Regions from separate parts of the Streptomyces sp. NPDC001880 genome, predicted to be linked through region 2. Evidence: predicted binding sites of a transcription regulator. Region 2 holds the regulator's gene; the other holds the start of a gene.

Region 1 (7,364 bases), on a different contig from region 2:
ACACAGAACGGCCCCTGCCGGTGCACGAACACCAAAAACAGGGGCCTGACCACTTCGATCGTTTCAAAGGAGCGATCTGATGGCTGACAGCCAGTCTAGTGCCACCCCGTGCGCGCCGCACGTATCCTCACCCGCACCGCCGACCCCGCATCCCATGGCCAATCCCGGCTACGGCAAGCGGTCCGCGCCCTCGCAACTTCCCCGTACCGACCGGGATTTCGCGCACCTTCCGGCGCGCGAGGCGTCCATCGCCGCGTACATCGACCGGCTGCCCGAGGGCTCCGACATCTCCGTGAAGACGCTCGCCAAGCACCTCCCGTACGGGCAGTGCGCGCTGCGCACCGCTCTCAACCGGCTGCAGGACGCCGGGCATCTGCGGCGCGGCAGCGAGTGTGTCGCCGACGACGAGGTGCTGCTCTGGGTGACCCGGACGTTCTTCTCCCGGACCGCACGGGACGACGAGTGGTGGGCGGCGTTCACCCGGGGCGACGTACCGGTCGAGCAGCCCCGACGCCCCACTCGATCCCGCGCGTTCGTGCTGCTCGCGGCGCTGGGCCGCACCGCCCCCGCGCTCACGCTGTCGGCAGCGGACTGCACGGCGCTGGAGCCGCAGGTCGGCGAGTGGTTCGAGCGCGGGGCCGGCGAGGCCGAGCTGCTGCACGCCCTCACCGACGGGCTCCCCACTCCCGTCCACCACCCGGCCGGCCTCGTCCGCAGGCGGCTCGCCGACAAGATGCCACCCGAACGAGTCGCTCCGGCACCGCGACGAACAGTGTTGCGCACCCTCGAATGCAGCGAATGCGGCTCACCGGGCAGCGCGGAGGCATTGATCGGCGGCCGGTGCAGGCCATGCCGGGGCGAAGCGGTCGCCGCACCCGCCGGGCCCGACGGAGCCGTACCGGCGAACGCCGTACGCGAGCGGATGAACGAGGTACGGGCAGGACTGGCCCGCCGGTCCGTCAAACCGCGTCACTCCAAGAGTCGGTGAGACCGCGCCTCCCCGACAGCCCATGAGGCCGCGCCGCCCCGACAGCCCATGAGGCCGCGCCGCCCCGACGACCCACGAGGCCGCACCCCCCTGGCGACCCGTGAGACCGCGTCGCCCCGGCGACCCGTGAGACCGCGCCGCCCCCACGGCCTGCGGGGCCGGACCGTCACCCGGTGTCCGAAACCGGCTCCCACCTGGGGGTGGTTTGATCCGCTTTCCCACGCCCGGGCGCTACGTTGCGTGTTCCTCTTGGCGCGCATCGTAATCAACCGGCCCAAAGGGGAACGAACCATGTCCGAACCGTCCCACGAGCAGATCGTTTCCGGACTCCGCGACAAACCCCCCATCGCTCTGGCTCCCGGCCCCCGCCTGGACGCCGAGAGGCCCAGCTCCCTTCCGTTGCCGCCCAGCGAGGTCTGGGATCTGCCGGGCGGTACCGCCTGGGTCTACTACGGCGAGGGGAACGCCGGTCTCGTACGGCCGGTCATCTTCGCCGACGGCTTCGGCTCGGGGCCGAGCGAGCTGGAATTCTCCTGGCAGATCATGGAGTTCGGTGACTACGCGTTCATCAGCGAGCTGCGCCGCCGTGGCCATGACGTCGTCCTTCTCGGCTTCCATGAGCGCAGCGCGTCGATTCTGGACAACTCCCGGACCGTGCGGGAAGCGATCACGCGGGCGATCGCGGAGCGGGAGAGCGACACGCCGCTGGCCGTCGGCGGGTTCAGCATGGGCGGGCTCGCCTCCCGGCATGCGCTGGCCAGGATGGAAACCGATCACATCGACCACCGGACGGCGCTGTACTTCTCGTACGACAGCCCGCACCGGGGCGCCTGGATCCCGGTCGGGCTCCAGGCGTTCGCCCACTACATCAAGGATCTCGACAGCCGGTTCTCCGACCAGATCAACAGCCCGGCCGCCCGCCAGCTGCTGTGGCGGCACATCGCGAAGTGGGACGACACACCGGACCAGAGCGACGAACGCGCCGCGTTCCTGGCCGAGATGGCGGCCGTCGGCGAGTGGCCGCAGCGGCCCCGGCGGATCGGCGTCGCCAATGGCGTGGCCGACGGCATCGGCACCGATGTGCGGCCGGGCGAACTGGCTCTGGAGGGAAAGGGCCTGTCGATCGTGGGGACCAAGCTCTACACCCAGGGTCCGGGGCGCGACGAACTCGCCGCGAATCTACGGGTGTTGACGTCGAAGACCAACGATGTCCGTACGAACGGACTCCCGTCGATCGACGGCGCACCCGGCGGCTCGCTGGAGGGCTTCGGCATCCTCGCCGACGCCTTCAACGCCCTGAATCCCTTCCTCGGCTTCAAGGCCGACGTACGCATCCGGTCGCACTGCTTCGTGCCGGCGGTCAGCGCGGTCGACATCCGCGATCTGGACACGGACGAGGAGCTGTACGCGGAGATCTCCTCGCTCCCGGAGGAGGACAGCGGACTCGACGAGTTCAAGCACGCTTCCCGCAACGAGGGACACACCCTCGTCACGGAGGAACTCTGCACCTGGCTGCTCGACCGCCTGCCGTAGGACCCCGCACCCGCACCACCACAGCCACAGAAGCAGTCACAGAAGCAGCCACGGCCACAGCTGTCATCAGAGCGGTGGAGCGGCGCAGTTCGGCGCAGTTCGGCGCAGTTCGGCGCAGTTCGGCGCAGTTCGGCGCAGTTCGGCGCAGTTCGGCGCGAAAACCGTATCGGCCCCCTGGACCAGCTGGTCCAGGGGGCCGATACGGCAAAGCTGTACAGGAACTACCGATCCGTCAGGATCAGAAGTCCATGTCACCGCCCGGCATGCCGCCCGGAGCGGCCGCAGCGGCCTTCTCCGGCTTGTCGGCGATGACGGCCTCGGTGGTGAGGAAGAGCGCGGCGATGGACGCGGCGTTCTGCAGGGCGGAGCGCGTGACCTTCGCCGGGTCGAGGATGCCCTCGGCGATCATGTCGACGTACTCGCCGGTCGCGGCGTTCAGACCGTGGCCGACGGCCAGGTTGCGCACCTTCTCGACGACGACGCCGCCCTCGAGACCACCGTTGACGGCGATCTGCTTCAGCGGGGCCTCCAGCGCCAGCTTGACGGCGTTGGCGCCGGTCGCCTCGTCACCCGAGAGCTCCAGCTTCTCGAAGACGGCCGAGGCCTGGAGCAGAGCCACGCCACCACCGGCGACGATGCCCTCCTCGACGGCGGCCTTGGCGTTGCGCACCGCGTCCTCGATGCGGTGCTTGCGCTCCTTGAGCTCGACCTCGGTCGCGGCACCGGCCTTGATGACGGCCACGCCGCCGGCCAGCTTCGCGAGGCGCTCCTGGAGCTTCTCGCGGTCGTAGTCCGAGTCGGAGTTCTCGATCTCGGCGCGGATCTGGTTGACGCGGCCCTGGACCTGGTCGCTGTCACCGGCACCGTCGACGATCGTCGTCTCGTCCTTGGTGATGACGACCTTGCGGGCGCGGCCGAGCAGGTCGAGACCGGCGTTCTCCAGCTTGAGGCCGACCTCCTCGGAGATGACGGTGCCACCGGTGAGGATGGCGATGTCGCCGAGCATGGCCTTGCGGCGGTCACCGAAGCCCGGGGCCTTGACGGCGACGGACTTGAAGGTGCCACGGATCTTGTTGACGACCAGGGTCGACAGGGCCTCGCCCTCGACGTCCTCGGCGATGATCAGCAGCGGCTTGCCGGACTGCATGACCTTCTCCAGCAGCGGAAGGAGGTCCTTCACGTTGCTGACCTTGGAGTTGACGATCAGGATGTACGGGTCGTCGAGGGACGACTCCATGCGCTCCATGTCGGTGGCGAAGTACGCCGAGATGTAGCCCTTGTCGAAGCGCATACCCTCGGTGAGCTCCAGCTCCAGACCGAAGGTCTGGGACTCCTCGACGGTGATGACGCCTTCCTTGCCGACCTTGTCCATGGCCTCGGCGATGAGCTCGCCGATCTGGGTGTCGGCGGCGGAGATGGAGGCCGTCGAAGCGATCTGCTCCTTGGTCTCCACGTCCTTGGCCTGCTCCAGGAGGGCGGCGGAGACGGCCTCGACGGCCTTCTCGATGCCCCGCTTGAGCGCCATCGGGTTGGCACCCGCGGCGACGTTGCGCAGACCCTCGCGGACGAGAGCCTGGGCGAGAACGGTGGCGGTGGTCGTACCGTCGCCGGCGACGTCGTCCGTCTTCTTGGCGACCTCCTTGACCAGCTCCGCACCGATCTTCTCGTACGGGTCCTCCAGCTCGATCTCCTTGGCGATGGAAACACCATCGTTGGTGATCGTGGGGGCGCCCCACTTCTTCTCAAGGACGACGTTGCGACCCTTGGGGCCAAGGGTGACCTTGACGGCGTCGGCGAGCTGGTTCATGCCGCGCTCGAGACCGCGCCGGGCCTCCTCGTCGAACGCGATGATCTTGGCCATGTGAAGTGGTCCTCCCGGACAGGGGTGGATTTCTCCGGACCGAGTGGCGCCCGCGACGGACGGCCTGCGTGACCGGTGGTTCCTTGCCCCACCGACCTGCGGGCCTCACCGGCCCGGTCCAAGTTCTGTCACTCTCACCTGGAGAGTGCTAACGCCAATGATTAGCACTCGACCCCCGAGAGTGCAAGCGTCCCCCTCGCGATGTGGACACCGCGCCGGGGTGCGCGGGGGGCGCGGGAGGCGCGGGCGAGGCACGCACGAGACGCACCGAGGGCCCGTACCCCCCGGGGTACGGGCCCTCAGCGCGTGAGTGCAGTGCGTGAGTGGTGTCGTTGGCCGACCGCTCGAACTCAGCCGACGGCGAGCTTGACCATGTCTGCCTGCGGCCCCTTCTGGCCCTGCGAGATCTCGAATTCAACTCGCTGACCCTCTTCGAGGGTGCGGTACCCGTCCATCTGGATCGCGCTGTAGTGGACGAAAACATCCGCACCACCGTCGACCGCGATGAAGCCGTACCCCTTCTCCGCGTTGAACCACTTGACGGTGCCCTGAGCCATGCCTAACTCCCCTATTACTGGCCCTTGCGCAGGACCGCACTTCGCGGACCCGGGTCAGAACCCACCCTCCGACAGGAGAGGGTGTGTGTGCGCCGGAACGCGTCGACCGCGGCTGAATGTATCTGCCCAACTGCCCTCTGCAACAGGTCAATCGGACGAGAATTCTCGGCAGCACCGAACGCCCGGATATGCGGAATTCATATGAATCCTGGGCAAGTCGGGCCAGGCAAAGGTGACTTATGCCTCAAGCGGATCGCGTACTTTGGCTGCATCTTGTCGTGGCCGGGCGCATTCTCGTATGCGGGCGGCACGGGCAGCTGGGGGGACTTCCCACACTCTACCGCGCTCAACCATGCAGAATTGCCCCCTCCGCGATTGAAGCGGAGGGGGCAATTCGATGGCGCGGTGGGCCGGACGGGGCGTCAGCAGCCGCCGGCCACGGCCGGGATGATCGAGATGCCGGCACCGTCCGGCGTGGCCGTCTCCAGACCGCCCTCGAAGCGCACGTCGTCGTCGTTGACGTACACGTTCACGAAGCGGCGCAGCTTGCCCTGGTCGTCCAGGACGCGGGCGGCGATGCCCGGGTGGTTCTGCTCCAGGGACTCGATGACCTGGGAGAGGGTCGAGCCCTCGGCCGGAACCTCGGCCCGGCCGCCCGTGTAGGTGCGGAGGATGGTGGGGATGCGGACCTTGACGCTCATGGTGGGTGTCCTTCCTGAAGTCTCGGGTGGTCAGCGGGTGGCGAGGCCGGCCGCGCGGAACGCGTCCAGGCTGGGACGGATCGTCGCGGTCGCCTGAGAGGTCTCGGCCACCGCGTCGAGGGTCTTGAGACCGTCACCCGTGTTGAGTACGACGGTGGTCAGCGCCGGGTCGATCAGACCGGCCTCGATGAGCTTCTTCGTCACGCCGACCGTCACACCGCCCGCCGTCTCCGCGAAGATGCCCTCGGTGCGCGCCAGCAGCTTGATCGCCTCGACGACCTGCTCGTCGTTCACGTCCTCCACGGCGCCACCGGTGCGGCGGGCGATGTCCAGGACGTACGGGCCGTCGGCCGGGTTGCCGATGGCGAGGGACTTGGCGATCGTGTTCGGCTTCTGCGGCCGGACGACGTCGTGGCCGCCCTTGTACGCGACCGAGACCGGCGAGCAGCCCTCGGCCTGGGCGCCGAAGAGCTTGTAGGGCTTGTCCTCGACCAGGCCGAGCCTGATCAGCTCCTGGAGACCCTTGTCGATCTTGGTGAACTGCGAGCCGGAGGCGATCGGGACGACCAGCTGGTCCGGGAGCCGCCAGCCGAGCTGCTCGCAGATCTCGTACGCCAGGGTCTTGGAGCCCTCGCCGTAGTACGGACGCAGGTTGACGTTGACGAAGCCCCAGCCCTCGCCGAGCGGGTCTCCGATGAGTTCGGAGCAGAAGCGGTTGACGTCGTCGTAGTTGCCTTCGATGCCGACCAGCTCGCCGCCGTACACCGCGGCCATGACGACCTTGCCCTGCTCCAGGTCGTGCGGGATGAACACGCAGGAGCGGAAGCCGGCACGGGCGGCGGCGGCACCGACGGCACCGGCGAGGTTGCCGGTGGAGGAGCAGGAGAGGGTGGTGAAGCCGAAGGCGCGGGCGGCCTCGATGGCCTGGGCGACGACGCGGTCCTTGAAGGAGTGCGTGGGGTTGCCGGAGTCGTCCTTGACGAACAGCTTGCCCTGCTCGACGCCGAGCTCACGGGCGAGGTTGTCGGCCTTGACGAGCTTGGTCCAGCCGGGGTTCAGGTTCGGCTTCTCGGCGACATCGGCGGGGACCGGCAGCAGCGGGGCATAGCGCCAGATGTTGGCCGGTCCGGCCTCGATACGCTTCTTCAGCTCTTCCGGGGAGCCGCTCGGCAGGTCGTACGCGACTTCGAGCGGTCCGAAGCAGGACGCGCAGGCGAAGATGGGGCCGAGCTCGAAACACTCGCCGCACTCGCGGCAGGAAAGGCCCGAAGCGGGACCGAGGTCGACGGCTTCGGCGTCGACGGAAGAATCGGTGCTTACTGCAACGGTCTGCACAGCCATGGTGGCGAGGCCCTTTCTCCTCATCTTCCTCGCGGCGCGTTTCGCCACGAGACGGAATTGGCACCTTCCTCACCGGACCTCGCGGTCGGTGGGGGGGTTGCCGGGACTTCAACGGGCCGTTCCCTCAGTCCCTCTGGATGAGCGCTGTGGCACCGGATCTTCGATCCGGGCATTTATCGGCGGACGGACCCCGGCATGCGATGGCCGTCCGCGTTGTTCAAGACTGTAACCGAAGCACCGGACTGTTGAGATAGCCGTCCGAACCGCGAGATGGATCACATACAGGGGAGTATCGACCGTGCTGGAAGAGGTCGAATGCTGGCTGTCCAGGCGTTCCTGGTCGGCCGCCGACCGCCCGCTGGACCACCTTCTGGCCGCCAGGG
Region 2 (7,364 bases):
GCAGGCGCTGGCCGAGGGGCGGTCGCCGGGCGCGGGGCGCGAGATCCTCTCCTCGGAGGACCGGCGGGTCGAGCGGATTCTGCTGGAGCTCCGGCTCGCCGACGGCTGCCCGCTGTCGCTGCTCGCCCCGGCCGGGCTGGCCGCGTCCCGCCGCGCCCTGGCGGACGGGCTGCTGGAGCGCGGGCCGTTCGAGCAGGGGCGGGCGGTGCTGACGTTGCGGGGGCGGTTGCTGGCGGATGCCGTGGTGCGGGATCTGGTGGACTGAGAGCGGGGCGGGGCCGCGCCGGAGGGGCGCTACTCCGGCGCTGTCACGAAGTCGATCAGGTGTTCCACCGAACCCAGCAGTGACGGTTCCAGGTCGTGGTACGAGCGGACCGTGGACAGGATGCGCTGCCAGGCCGCGCCGGTGTTCTCCGGCCAGCCCAGCGCGCGGCACACGCCCGTCTTCCAGTCCTGGCCGCGCGGTACCGCCGGCCAGGCCGTGATGCCCACGGAGGACGGCTTCACCGCCGCCCACACGTCGATGTAGGGGTGGCCCACCACCAGCACGTTCGCGTCCGACACCTGGGCCGCGATCCGGGACTCCTTGGAGCCGGGGACCAGATGGTCGACCAGGACGCCCAGCCTGGCGTCGGGGCCGGGGGAGAACTCGCGCACGATGGCCGGGAGGTCGTCGATGCCCTCCAGATACTCGACGACCACGCCCTCGATCCGCAGGTCGTCGCCCCAGACCCGCTCGACCAGCTCCGCGTCGTGCCGGCCCTCCACATAGATCCGGCCCGCCCGTGCGACCCGGGCGCGCGCCCCGGGGACCGCGATCGAACCCGAGGCCGTACGCGCGGGGCGCGCCGGAGCGGCGGCCGAGGGACGGACGAGGGTGACCACCCGCCCCTCCAGCAGGAAGCCGCGCGGCTCCATCGGGAAGACCCGGTGTTTGCCGAAGCGGTCCTCCAGGGTCACCGTCGGACCCTGGGCCGTCTTCTCGCAGCGGATCACCGCACCGCAGAACCCGGTGGAGACCTCCTCCACGACCAGATCGGCTTCGGCGGGGACCTCGGGAACGGGGGCGGACCTCTTCCACGGCGGGGTCAGGTCCGGCTGGTAGCTGCGCATCGGACGACGATAGGCCCTGAGGGTCACGACACGCCGAAGCGCACGGCGAGTTGTTCGCGCTGGTTCCGTACGAACGCCGCGTCCACCACCGCCCCGTGCCCCGGTACGTACACCGCCTCCTCGCCGCCCAGCGCCAGTACCCGGTCCAGCGCGACCGGCCAGCGGGCGGGGACCGCGTCCCGGCCCGCCTGCGGTTCGCCGGACTCCTCGACCAGGTCGCCGCAGAGCACGATCGCGGGGGAGCCGGGGACCACCGCCACCAGGTCGTGGCCACTGTGCGCGGGGCCCACGTCGGCCAGCAGCACCTCGCGCCCGCCGCCCAGGTCGAGCGTCCGCTCGCCGCACACCTGGTGCTGCGGGACCACCAGCGCGTCGACGGCCTCCGCCGCGTCGTGCTCGCCGACCCCCTGGCGCACCGCCGAGGTACGCAGATCCGCCGCCCCCCGCTCCAGCAGCTCCGCCAGGCCGACCGCCCCGTACACCTCGGCGCCGGGGAATGCGGCGGTGCCCAGAACATGGTCGAAATGAGCGTGGCTGAGTGCGATATGCGTCACCCTCCGGCCCAGCAGAGCCTGGGCCTGGGCGTGTACCTCGGCACCCTCGCGGAGCGTCGATCCGGTGTCGTAGAGCAGCACTCCGTCCGTCCCGGCCACCAGCGCGACCGTCGCGTCCCATCCGGGAAGACGCCGTCGGCCCACTCCGTGACCGAGTCGCTCCCACCCGAACTCTTCCCAAGAGGCATCCATACCGGGACGCTATCGGCAAAGGACCTGCGCGGTCTCGCGGTAGCGTGGCCGGTCGCCCTTGCTAGGTCCCCACTCGGCCGCCGTACACTGGCCGGGGGATTGCTGGCACTCGCGTTGACAGAGTGCCAGGCCGATTCCTGGGCAGAGAAACAGGAACGTCCCGAGAACCACCGAGGAAACGCAGCTGGAGGTGTGCGCGATGCTCAGCGAACGCAGACTCGAAGTGCTCCGCGCCATCGTCCAGGACTATGTCGGCACGGAGGAGCCCGTCGGCTCCAAGGCGCTCACCGAACGACACAAGCTGGGGGTCTCCCCGGCGACCGTCCGCAACGACATGGCGGTGCTGGAGGACGAGGGCTTCATCGCCCAGCCCCACACCAGTGCCGGACGCATCCCGACGGACAAGGGCTACCGGCTCTTCGTCGACAAGCTCGCGGGGGTCAAGCCCCTCTCGTCGCCGGAGCGCCGTGCCATCCACAACTTCCTCGACGGCGCGGTCGACCTCGACGACGTCGTGGGCCGCACCGTACGGCTGCTCGCGCAGCTGACCCGGCAGGTCGCCATCGTGCAGTACCCCTCGCTGACCCGGTCGACGGTGCGGCACGTGGAGTTGCTGTCCCTGGCACCCGCCCGGCTGATGCTCGTGCTCATCACGGACACCGGCCGGGTCGAACAGCGCATGATCGACTGCCCCGCCCCCTTCGGCGAGACCTCTCTCGCCGATCTGAGGGCCCGGCTCAACAGCCGGGTCGTCGGACGCCGCTTCGCGGACGTCCCGCAGCTGGTGCAGGATCTGCCGGAATCCTTCGAGAGCGAGGACCGGGGAACCGTTTCCACGGTGCTCTCCACTCTGCTCGAAACCCTCGTCGAGGAGACGGAGGAGCGGCTGATGATCGGCGGCACCTCCAACCTCACCCGCTTCGGGCACGACTTCCCTGTGATGATCCGGCCGGTGCTTGAGGCACTGGAGGAGCAGGTCGTGCTGCTGAAGCTGCTCGGCGAGGCCAAGGACTCGGGCATGACCGTACGTATCGGGCACGAGAACGCCCATGAAGGGCTCAACTCCACGTCCGTCGTCGCGGTCGGCTACGGTTCGGGCGACGAGGCAGTCGCCAAACTCGGCGTGGTCGGACCGACCCGCATGGACTACCCCGGAACGATGGGAGCGGTACGCGCAGTGGCACGTTACGTCGGACAGATCCTGGCGGAGTCGTAAGTGGCCACCGACTACTACGCCGTACTCGGCGTGCGCCGCGACGCATCCCAGGACGAGATCAAGAAGGCATTCCGTCGGCTCGCCCGCGAGCTGCACCCGGATGTGAACCCTGATCCGAAGACCCAGGAGCGGTTCAAGGAGATCAACGCCGCCTACGAGGTGCTGTCGGACCCGCAGAAGAAGCAGGTCTACGACCTCGGCGGCGATCCGCTGTCCGCCTCCGGCGGCGGTGGCGCGGGCGGATTCGGACAGGGCGGCTTCGGCAACTTCTCCGACATCATGGACGCGTTCTTCGGTACGTCGTCGCAGCGCGGTCCCCGCTCACGCACCCGGCGCGGCCAGGACGCGATGATCCGGCTGGAGATCGATCTGGCCGAGGCCGCGTTCGGCACCACCAAGGACATCCAGGTCGACACGGCCGTCGTCTGCACGACGTGCAGCGGCGAGGGCGCCGCCCCCGGTACCTCCGCCCAGACCTGTGACATGTGCCGCGGCCGCGGCGAGGTCTCCCAGGTCACCCGGTCCTTCCTCGGCCAGGTCATGACCTCGCGGCCCTGCCCGCAGTGCCAGGGCTTCGGCACGGTCGTGCCGACCCCGTGCCCGGAGTGCGCCGGCGACGGCCGCATCCGGTCGCGGCGCACGCTCACCGTGAAGATCCCCGCCGGTGTCGACAACGGCACCCGCATCCAGCTCGCGGGCGAGGGCGAGGTCGGCCCCGGCGGCGGCCCGGCCGGCGATCTGTACGTGGAGATCCACGAGCTCTCGCACTCGGTGTTCCAGCGCCGCGGCGACGATCTGCACTGCACGGTCACCATCCCCATGACGGCGGGCGCGCTCGGTACCAAGGTGCCGCTGGAGACGCTCGACGGCCTGGAGGAGGTCGACATCCGGCCGGGCACCCAGTCCGGCCAGTCGGTCCCGCTGCACGGACGCGGCATCACACATCTGCGCGGCGGCGGGCGCGGCGATCTCATCGTGCACGTCGAGGTGATGACCCCGACGAAGCTGGACCCGGAGCAGGAGCGACTGCTGCGGGACCTGGCGAAGATGCGCAACGAGGAGCGGCCCACCGGCCAGTTCCAGCCCGGCCAGCAGGGGCTGTTCTCCCGGTTGAAGGACGCCTTCAACGGCCGCTGACCGGTCTGCCGCACCCTCTCCGGACGCCGGACGGACCCGCTCGACGGGCCCGTCCGGCGTTCGAGCACAAAGCGGACCCCGTCCTGCGCGTCCCGCGCCGCGCCGGACGTGACACGATGCCGTCATGTCATCCGCGTTGACCGATCTCTGCCGGTATCCGATCGTGCAGGCCCCGATGGCGGGCGGCACGTCCGGTCCGCAGCTCGCCGCAGCCGTCTCCGAGGCGGGCGGGCTCGGTTTTCTCGCCGCCGGGTACAAGACGGCCGACGGTATGTACAACGAGATCAAACAGTTGCGAGGGCTGACCGGCCGACCCTTCGGCGTCAATCTCTTCATGCCGCAGCCGGCGCTCGCCGACCCGAGCGCCGTGGAGGTGTACCGGCACCAGCTCGTGGGCGAGGCCGCCTGGTACGAGACCCCGCTCGGCGACACGGACTCCGGCGGCGACGACAACTACGACGCCAAACTCGCCGTCCTCCTGGAGGACCCGGTCCCGGCCGTCTCGTTCACCTTCGGCTGTCCGACCCGCGACACCCTCGACGCGTTCGCCGGCGTCGGCACGTACACCGTCGTGACGGTCACCACGCCCGAGGAGGCCCAAGCCGCCCAGTGGGCGGGCGCCGACGCGGTCTGCGTCCAGGGCGTCGAGGCGGGCGGCCACCAGTCCACCCACCGGGACGACCCGCAGACCGACGGCACCGGGATCGGGCTGCTCTCGCTGGTGTCCCAGGTCCGCGAGACCGTGCAGATACCGATCGTCGCCACGGGCGGGCTGATGCGCGGCTCCCAGATCGCCGCGGTGCTCGCCGCGGGCGCGGAGGCGGCGCAGCTCGGTACGGCGTTCCTCGTCTGCCCCGAGTCGGGGGCGAGCCCGCTGCACAAGCAGGCGCTGACCAACCCGCTGTTCGTACGGACCGCACTGACCCGGGCGTTCTCCGGCCGCCCGGCCCGGGGCCTGGTCAACCGGTTCATGCGCGAGCACGGACCGTACGCCCCCGCCGCCTATCCGCAGGTCCACTATCTGACCGCCGGGCTGCGCGCGGCGGCGGCGAAGGCCGGGGACGCGCAGGGCATGGCGCTGTGGGCGGGCCAGGGACACCGGATGGCACGCGAGCTGCCCGCGGGCCGGCTGGTCCGGCTGCTCGCCGAAGAACTGGACGCCGCACGGACGGCAGTGAGCACAGGGAGTACGCAGTGACCGCACCGGTCTTCGTCGTCGAACAGGTCCCCGAGGGGCCCGAGTTCGTCCTGGAGGGGCCCGAGGGCCGGCACGCCGTGTCGGTGAAGCGGCTGCGCGCCGGCGAGGAGGTCGTGCTCACCGACGGGCGCGGCCACTGGACGGAAGGCGTCGTCGGGGCCGCCGAGGGCAAGGACCGGCTCGTCCTCACCGGCCTGGGCCCGGTCCGGGAGGAGCCCGTGCCCGGGCCGCGCATCACCGTCGTCCAGGCCCTGCCCAAGGGCGACCGGGGCGAGGTCGCCGTGGAGACGATGACGGAGACCGGCGTCGACGCGATCGTGCCCTGGCAGGCGGCACGCTGCATCACGCAGTGGAAGGGCGACCGCGGCCTCAAGTCCCTCGCCAAATGGCGCAACACCGCCCGGGAGGCGGGGAAGCAGTCCCGCCGGGTGCGCTTCCCCGAGGTGGCCGACGCGATGACGACCAAGCAGGTCGCCGCGCTCCTGGCCGCGGCGGACTTCGCCGCGGTGCTGCACGAGGACCGGGGGCACGACAGCGAGCCGCTGGCCGCCGTACGGCTCCCCGCCCAGGGCCAGATCGTGCTCGTCGTCGGTCCCGAGGGCGGTGTGTCGCCGGACGAGCTGGCGGTCTTCACCGCGGCGGGCGCCCGGACCTGCCGGCTCGGGGCGAGCGTCCTGCGCACCTCGACCGCGGGCACGGCGGCGACGGCGCTGCTGCTGGGGCGCACCGGCCGCTGGTCGTGAACCCTGTCGTGAGCCCGCTGTGCGCCCCGTCGCGTGCGCCGGAGCCGCTCGCGGTTCCGACCGCGAGCCGTCTACCGCTTCACGGGCGAACGGTGGAAAGCTGCCCCGTATGGGGACATCAAGGGCATGGGCCCGGGGAAGAGAACGGCGCTTTCTGGCCGTGTCCGCACTCGTGGTAGCGGCGGTCGCGGGTGCTGTGGGCTGTGAGCCGGCGGGCGGGCTGAACTCCGCGTCCATCGCCGTGACCACCGATCGGGCCGGCACCGGCGCACTGGAGCGCAACGGGGTCGACGTGCGGTGGCTGAACTGCACCGCCGGAGTCGACGGGACCGTGCTCGGGGCCGCCTCGCCCGCCGCTTCCGCACGCCGGACCGCGGATGTCGACTGCACCGGCAAGACCGGGAACGGCGAGGCCATCACCCTCACCGGCAAGGTCACCCAGGAACTCGGCGGACAGTGTGTGCGCGGCGACCTGACCGCGAAGGCGGGCGGGAGGTCCGTCTTCCGGGCGGATGCGCTCGGCGACTGCGACGCCGTCCCTTCGACCGCCGTGGTGGACCCGCTGCCGGCCGGCGGCGGCGCCGGCTTCCGGCCGACGGTCACTGTCACGGTGACGGTGACCGAAGCACCCCGGGGCAAGTGAGTCCGGCGGGCGCCCGGCGGCCCGTCCACTCCGGCCAACCCGGTTACGCACAGCATGGCCGCGGCCTAGGGTGATCGGTGTGACACAGCCTGCCTACCTCCGATACCCCCATGTCCAGGGCGATTCGATCGCCTTCACCGCCGAGGACGATGTCTGGCTGGCGCCGCTGGACGGCGGCCGGGCCTGGCGCGTCAGTGCCGACAACCGGCCCGTCACCGGCCCACGGATATCACCCGACGGAACCCGGGTCGCCTGGACGTCGACCCGGGACGGGGCACCCGAGGTGCACATCGCACCGGCCGACGGCGGCCCCTCGGAACGGCTCACCTACTGGGGCGACGAGCAGACCGCCGTCCACGGCTGGACGCCCGGCGGCGAGGTGCTGGTCATCAGCGCCCAGGGGCAGCCGTCTCACCGGCGCACCTGGGCCCGGGCCGTCCCGGTCGACGGCGGACCCGCGCGGACCCTGCCGTACGGGCCGGTCGGATCGCTCGCGTACGGGCCCGGCGGCCGGGTCCTGCTGCTCTCGGTCACGATGGGGCGCGAGGCCGCCACCTGGAAGCGCTAC

The links. The regulator HrcA, encoded in region 2, represses chaperone genes, less so after heat shock. The targets are predictions, from matches to a motif close to TTNGCACTCNGNNNNNCNGAGTGCNAA.
Region 1: a site for HrcA is predicted at 4,544-4,570, ahead of groL (chaperonin GroEL). Genes of this name have one in related genera too.

Annotation. Positions count from the first base shown of each region.
Region 1 is NZ_JBSFET010000053.1:525-7,888, forward strand. Features, by position in the region: gene ACWCQ6_RS24540 (hypothetical protein) at 155-988, shown strand; gene ACWCQ6_RS24545 (esterase/lipase family protein) at 1,280-2,521, shown strand; gene groL (chaperonin GroEL) at 2,760-4,382, opposite strand; gene ACWCQ6_RS24555 (cold-shock protein) at 4,733-4,939, opposite strand; gene ACWCQ6_RS24560 (MoaD/ThiS family protein) at 5,362-5,640, opposite strand; gene thrC (threonine synthase) at 5,671-6,981, opposite strand; SAM riboswitch class I at 6,999-7,125, opposite strand; gene ACWCQ6_RS24570 (glucosyl-3-phosphoglycerate synthase) at 7,280-7,364, shown strand, end outside.
Region 2 is NZ_JBSFET010000004.1:155,669-163,032, reverse strand. Features, by position in the region: gene hemW (radical SAM family heme chaperone HemW) at 1-265, shown strand, start outside; gene ACWCQ6_RS04325 (DUF3097 domain-containing protein) at 295-1,113, opposite strand; gene ACWCQ6_RS04320 (MBL fold metallo-hydrolase) at 1,137-1,859, opposite strand; gene hrcA (heat-inducible transcriptional repressor HrcA) at 2,059-3,075, shown strand; gene dnaJ (molecular chaperone DnaJ) at 3,076-4,212, shown strand; gene ACWCQ6_RS04305 (nitronate monooxygenase) at 4,337-5,410, shown strand; gene ACWCQ6_RS04300 (16S rRNA (uracil(1498)-N(3))-methyltransferase) at 5,407-6,153, shown strand; gene ACWCQ6_RS04295 (hypothetical protein) at 6,314-6,796, shown strand; gene ACWCQ6_RS04290 (S41 family peptidase) at 6,876-7,364, shown strand, end outside.